2 linked regions of the Teredinibacter turnerae T7901 genome follow. The protein of the gene in region 2 binds, or shares a complex with, the protein of the main gene of each other region. Links are inferred from orthologs where the notes say so. Each region holds a gene or a part of one and is shown on either strand. Other genes may lie near its edges.

Region 1 (3,242 bases), 650 kb from region 2 along the record:
AGCTCCGCAGACCCCGAAACAAATGACCCCTTCTCACGAATGCGGATAATAATCAGCCTGCCACGAGTTTCGACTTCAACTTGCCCCGCCTCAATTTGCTCGTTCAACGCTTCAGCTAATTCGTAGGCGTCCTGTTCGGTCTTTTGCAGCAGGTCTTCCAGCTTCTGCTTGACGCGAACTTTGATGCCGCCATCAACCCCCTCTTCGCCCTGCTCGATGTCATACTCTTGAGCACAATCCTGCTCCAGCGACATTTCCGTGATGTCCTGGGTGTTCTGATAAATTACATTGAGAGGCGTTGGTTCTGGCCGCGCAGGGCTGAACTCCTGCGCGATTATGCTGGTGCCCTTCGGAATATCTGTAACATTTAGCTTGTTTTGCACGCCGAATGCCTGAGCCATTGACCCTGCCAGGCGCTTAAATTTCATTGCGTCCATTTCCGAAAACGACAACAAGAGCACAAAGAAACACATCAACAGCGACATCAGGTCGGCAAAGGTACCCATCCACGCGGGCAAACCGGGCGGGCATTCACAGCCTTCTTCGTCTTCGCTACTCACAACGCACCTTTACCTGTTATTCCGCCGCTTCTACCGTGCGCTTACCTTCTGGCAGATAATTGCGCAGCATGGAGTCAATCACCCGGGGGTTTTGTCCGCCCTGAATCGCCAGGAGCGCATCAATGACCAAGCTTTTTATCATTGCTTCCTCGCCTGCCCGCAGCTTTAGTTTGTCGGCCATCGGACCGCACATCGCATTGGCAATAACAGCCCCGTAGAGCGTGGTGAGCAGTGCCACCGCCATCGCGGGCCCAATCGCCTTTGGATCGTCCATGTTCGCCAGCATCGCAACCAGTCCAATCAAGGTACCAATCATCCCCATCGCTGGCGCCATTTCGGCCATCGCAGCGAAAATGGATGCACCAACCGTGTGCCGCTCCATCGCTTTGTTTTTATCGATAGATAGCAGTGTTTTCACTACATCAGGGTCATGTCCGTCGACCAAGAGCTGAATACCGCGCTGCAAGAAGTCGCTGCTAACCTCCTTCCCCTCAAGCGATAACAACCCGCCTTTTCGCGCTTCATCAGCGAGGGCAACAATTTCGTCAATTAACATGTTGGGATCTGGCAGTTTGCTGGAAAAACTCTTACCCGCCACCTTTACAGCGCCCAAAAACTGGCCGAGGCCATACTTCGCCATTACCGCAAAGATTGTCCCGCCCACCACAATAACCAGCGACGGAGCATTGACGAACATGCCCAATTCACCACTCATTAGCATGGAGATAACGATAAGCGCGAGCGCGCCTATCATGCCGACTATCGTTGCTAAATCCACTCGGATTTCCTCACTCTATTTTGGCTCAGCGGCCATAACGACTTCTGTGAAACTCCCTAAGTCTAGACATAAATCGACTAAGGGGGCGGAAGAATCCACTTTCTTTGTTATGAATACTCCACCGGTTATCGGCTGCATCGGGTAATTGTTGAGAGCGTTGATTGACCCCTGCTGCCACCTCCGGTATGTTCTCGCGCGAACTACAGGAGTCCACACTTTGGCTAGAACAAAATCCCCCAACTTCGAGGCTTCTCTGGCACAGCTGGAAGAGTTGATAACCCAACTAGAAAGTGGCGATCTTTCACTGGAGGATTCCCTAAAAACCTTCGAACAGGGAATCAAGCTCACTCGCAGCTGTCAGAAGTCGCTTGCGGAGGCAGAACAGAAAGTCGAGATTCTGCTTAAACAGGACGATGGCGAACTGACTACTGCGCCATTCCCCACTGACGACGAGAACTGAAACAACCTGCGGGTGCATCCGACTTGAACGACGTACTTCCAAGATGATGTGCGAAAGTCGTGGCTCATGCCCAAGAACTCGCTGTTTTTTCAATTGGATAGCTGCTGTGACAACAACCCGAGCCAATTCAAACCATTTCCGGTATCCTTACGCCTTCGCGTAATTCAACCGGAAACACCCTATGAATGAGTCTAGTTCATTCCTCGACCAGGTTCGCTGGAACAGCGACGGCTTGGTTCCCGCAATTGCCCAAGACGCTGCAAGCGGCGAGATTCTGATGATGGCCTGGATGAACCGAGAATCCCTCGCCCTCACGGCCGAAGAACAGGTTGCGGTATACTGGTCGCGTTCGCGCCAACAACTCTGGCGCAAAGGTGAAACCTCGGGCCACACGCAGAAAATCGTCGCCATACAGCTGGACTGTGACGCAGACGCAGTGGTGCTGAAGGTTGAGCAAATCGGCGGTATCGCCTGCCATACTGGGCGGCGCTCCTGTTTTTTCCTCACCCTGGAAAGCGGTGAGTGGAAAGAAAACGCCGCACCATTGAAAGACCCGAACGAGATTTACTCATGAGCGATGTACTTGCGGAATTAGACAAGGTGCTGGCGCAACGCAAAAACGCGGGGGACCCGGAGTCCTCATACGTAGCAAAACTGCACCACAAGGGCCTGAACAAAATTCTCGAAAAAGTGGGCGAAGAATGTACGGAAACGATTCTTGCCGCTAAAGATGCGCAGCACGACAGCGACACGCAGCACCTGATATACGAAACTGCGGACCTGTGGTTTCACTCGCTGGTAATGCTCTCACACCTCGGCCTAAGCGCTGAGGATGTGCTGAATGAATTGGCGCGCCGCTTTGATCTGTCAGGACTTGAAGAAAAAGCCCGGCGCCAGTCTTAGCGTATTAGACTCCAGAACACTGGAGCCGCGCCAATGACCCGGCGCTTTGCGCGGTTAACCGTTGATTTGATTTTTTACGAATATAGCTAACAAGGTAATTGATATGGGACTCGGTGGTATTAGCATCTGGCAGCTTCTGATAATTCTTGTCATCGTACTTCTGCTGTTTGGCACCAAGCGTTTGCGGGGACTTGGGGGTGATCTCGGCGGCGCCATTAAAGGGTTCAAAAGTGCGATGAGCGAAGAAGAGAGCAAAGAGAAGTCGCAAGAAAAAATTGAAGCTGACGAGCAGGAAAAAGTGTCAACAACCGTTGAGCAGCCTGAAAAATCCGAGCATAAATCCTAACTTCGTGCGATAGCGGATAAAAACACCATGTTTGACATTGGTTTTTTAGAGCTGGTGGTGGTTGCGGCGGTCGGATTAGTGATTATCGGCCCGGAAAAATTGCCGGGCGCCATACGCACGGTCGCGATCTGGATCGGTACTATCCGGCGCACGCTCGGCAATGCGCGGGCGGAATTCGAGCGTCAAATTGGCGCA
Region 2 (3,263 bases):
CAGTAGGGTCTGCACCCTCTTTCACGGTCACCAGCTTTTCTTTCGGCGTCATGATGCTGGCAACAGTCGCGTCCAGGTTGGACTCGAAGCGCACATCGCGCCCGGTCACTATGCCTACGAGGTTGCCACTTTCCAGCACTGGCACCCCTGAAATTTTGTGCTTGCCAGTAAGCGCTATCAACTCATTAATTGTGGCAGAGGCCTCAATAGTGATAGGGTCTTTTACCACACCAGCTTCGAATTTTTTAACGGCACGCACCGCCTTGGCTTGCTGCTTTATGGACATGCTTTTATGGATGATCCCGATTCCACCCTCTTCCGCCAGAGCAATCGCCAACGATGCTTCTGTGACGGTGTCCATCGCAGCGGACACTAAAGGAATATTGAGCGAAATGTTTCGCGTAATCCGGGTTTTTAAGCTGACATCTTTCGCGGTAACAGCAGAGTACCCAGGTACCAATAAAACATCGTCAAACGTAAGTGCTTCTTGAGCGATTCTCAACATGAAACAACAACCTCAAGCGTAGTAGAAGAGCCATTTCTCATGGCTGAACCCGGATTCTTAAGCCCCACTGTGTCGCGGCTTTTATCTGGGCATCGAAATAAACCGGGCATTATAGAGTTTAGACAGACTTCGGTAAACAATTGAAATAACAACGACTTATTGTAAAGAGATGGTTTACAGCCAATACCGCAAGATTGAGAATGTCCGGCTGGCACGCAGCAGCGCGCTTAAACGTTTGACAGGAGATAGTGATGACAGATCCGCACAGCAATACACCCACGAGAGAAATCATTTCAGTTGCGGAGCTGAATCGTCGTGCGCGAAGCCTGCTTGAGCTGCACCTGCCACTTCTGTGGGTAGAAGGAGAAGTTTCAAACCTGAGCCGTCCGAGCTCTGGGCATTGGTATTTCACGCTCAAAGACGCCGCAGCCCAGGTGCGTTGCGCAATGTTTCGCAACCGCAACGCGCTGGTTCGATTCTCGCCAAAATCCGGTGACAAAGTTGTGGTGCGCGCCCGTACCAGCATCTATGAAGGCCGCGGCGACTACCAACTCATAATCGAACATATGGAGGATGCGGGCTTCGGTCTGCTGCAACGACAGTTCGAAGCTCTCAAGCAAAAGCTGGCAGGTGATGGCCTGTTCGCGCCGGAACACAAACGGCCTCTGCCGGTGCTCCCTCAGCATATCGCCGTGATTACATCTCCGAGTGGTGCCGCTATTCAGGATGTCCTGTCCGTATTAAAAAGGCGATTCCCGGCAACGATGGTTACGGTGCTGCCCGTCGCTGTGCAAGGAGAAGGGTCAGCCAAGCAAATCATTGATGCGCTTCGAACAGCAAATCAGAGCAATCACTTTGACGTAATCTTGCTGTGCCGTGGTGGCGGCTCCATCGAAGATTTATGGAGTTTTAACAGCGAAGCCCTGGCGCATGCAATATTCGACTCGAAACTGCCGGTCGTCAGTGCTGTCGGCCACGAGATCGACTTTACCATTGCTGATTTTGTGGCCGACGTGAGAGCGCCAACCCCGTCCGCAGCAGCAGAGTTGCTCAGCCCGGATCAAGCCGACTATCTGTCGTCGTTAGGTCACCTCGAACGCCGTTTTCAGCGCGCGATCAGCGCGCACATTGGTACGGCCAGACAGCAGTTACTTTCTCTCCAACGCCTGTTACGCCACCCGGGCCAGCAGCTACAAGCATGGAGCCAAAGGCTCGATCATTTAGAAATTCGGCTCCACAAAAGCTGGCAGAAGAAAATAGCGGCCGATAAAAAACAGCTGGAACACACACAACAACGGTTTCTCACCCAAACCCCTGCACTCAAACTCAGCCGCAGCAAACAGCAACTCACGAGTTCTGAGCAGCGACTGGAACAGGCGCTACGCCGCACCTTGAAAGATCAAAACGCGCGTATGCAGAAGGCCATGGCGCTGTTAAATATTGTTAGTCCACTGAACACTTTGGAACGAGGCTATTCGATAACCCGCAACGCGATCGGCGAAGTGGTCCGCAACAGCGATCACGTTAACGAAGGTGAAATGCTGAACATCACCCTGCACCAGGGAGCGCTGAACGCGCGAGTATTGAAAAGCTCAGGCACTGAGAGCCAGTAAGTAGTCGGATGCTTCGAGCACCGCGCCACGCAATGGCTGGCAGCGCCAGTCATCTTCGAGCAAATGGGGCGAGCTCATTAATTCGAGTAAAGTTATAGCGCGGCCAGGTGCAAGGTTTATCGCATTTATGCCCGCTGCGAAGTGGTCCATGGGGAAATTTTTTACCGCCGCAACGAATTGCGGTGCCCGGGTGACGAAAACGCGAATCAAGCCGTCACGAATATCAGAATTGTAGGCAATTTGACGCATTCCACCGACGCAAGAAAATCGATTAACAAACATTAATTGTGCGAAAACCAGAAAAACCCCGGGAATAATATGGCCGCGTTCCAGCAACTCAATAATCGTACGTGGCGTCAATTCAATTTCTATTTCACCAGCCAGCAGACGGTCCTTTTCAAGCTGCAAAATCGGCCGCATTTTTTGATTGTGCTGCAGCCAGAAAAAACAGGTCCCCGTCTCTCTTTGCCTGTCCCAACAGCCGCCCACCCCTTCCAGTACATCCAGCACTTCGCTGCGTACATCCGGATCGAACAGCACCGCGTGTATTAACGAATTCGAATCCCGCAGACTTTCCACCAACAACGGCAAGATAACATCGCTAATATTCAACTGAATCAGCGGATGGGCGGGAAATAATTGCGCCCACGCCAGATGATTGAGGACAGCACATTGCTCTCGGTAGTAGCCCTTTTCAAGGACCTTATCGGCCAAATAAAACTGCTCCACAAACTCGCATGTAAATTTGCCTAGCGGCGCCGGAATAGCACCTTTGCGTGTATCTTTGTGCAAATTTGACAACAATCCGGCTACAGCGGCCTTATCGAACCCTTCCATCTGGGAGACAAGTTTTTTCCGGCTGCTCTTGCCGAACAAGTTGTAGCTCGCCAGACCGTTGTCCGTCGGTAACAATAGCCCTCGCGGGAAAAACATATTGTCCATGGGAATCCAATCAGTCGCCAAAACCGGAATTCGCTGAGGCATGTCCGCACTTGCAACGGCAAGCAATAAAGTCTGCAGCGCAATGGGATGGAATAACGGTGCAGTGTGATGCACTGTTAAAAAGACGCGCTGAAATTCCAGTTGAGACGCAAGCTCAACTGAGTGCCCAAAATAGCGCTGCGCGACGGCTTCCAGGTGGTCAA

Evidence for each region.
Region 1: the proteins of xseA (region 2) and TERTU_RS14105 are in contact, whole or in part, in a cryo-EM structure (PDB 8TXR), measured with the Escherichia coli proteins. The link is inferred for Teredinibacter turnerae T7901 from one-to-one orthologs.

The regions. Positions count from the first base shown.
Region 1 is NC_012997.1:3,542,974-3,546,215, forward strand. What follows is about bases 261-3,176. They hold TERTU_RS14105 (exodeoxyribonuclease VII small subunit), read left to right. Parts: upstream 261-1,555; coding sequence 1,556-1,798; downstream 1,799-3,176. Other genes in these bases: TERTU_RS14095 (flagellar motor protein MotB), read right to left, coding at 261-560; pomA (flagellar motor protein PomA), read right to left, coding at 577-1,338; hisI (phosphoribosyl-AMP cyclohydrolase), read left to right, coding at 1,980-2,372; TERTU_RS14115 (phosphoribosyl-ATP diphosphatase), read left to right, coding at 2,369-2,701; tatA (Sec-independent protein translocase subunit TatA), read left to right, coding at 2,805-3,047. Outside these bases: more of TERTU_RS14095, read right to left, coding at 1-260; more of tatB, read left to right, coding at 3,177-3,242. UniProt on the Escherichia coli protein: Bidirectionally degrades single-stranded DNA into large acid-insoluble oligonucleotides, which are then degraded further into small acid-soluble oligonucleotides.
Region 2 is NC_012997.1:2,890,801-2,894,063, forward strand. What follows is about bases 1-2,937. They hold xseA (exodeoxyribonuclease VII large subunit), read left to right. Parts: upstream 1-756; coding sequence 757-2,118; downstream 2,119-2,937. Other genes in these bases: guaB (IMP dehydrogenase), read right to left, coding at 1-505; TERTU_RS11570 (hypothetical protein), read right to left, coding at 2,098-2,937. Also shown: more of TERTU_RS11570, read right to left, coding at 2,938-3,263. UniProt on the Escherichia coli protein: Bidirectionally degrades single-stranded DNA into large acid-insoluble oligonucleotides, which are then degraded further into small acid-soluble oligonucleotides.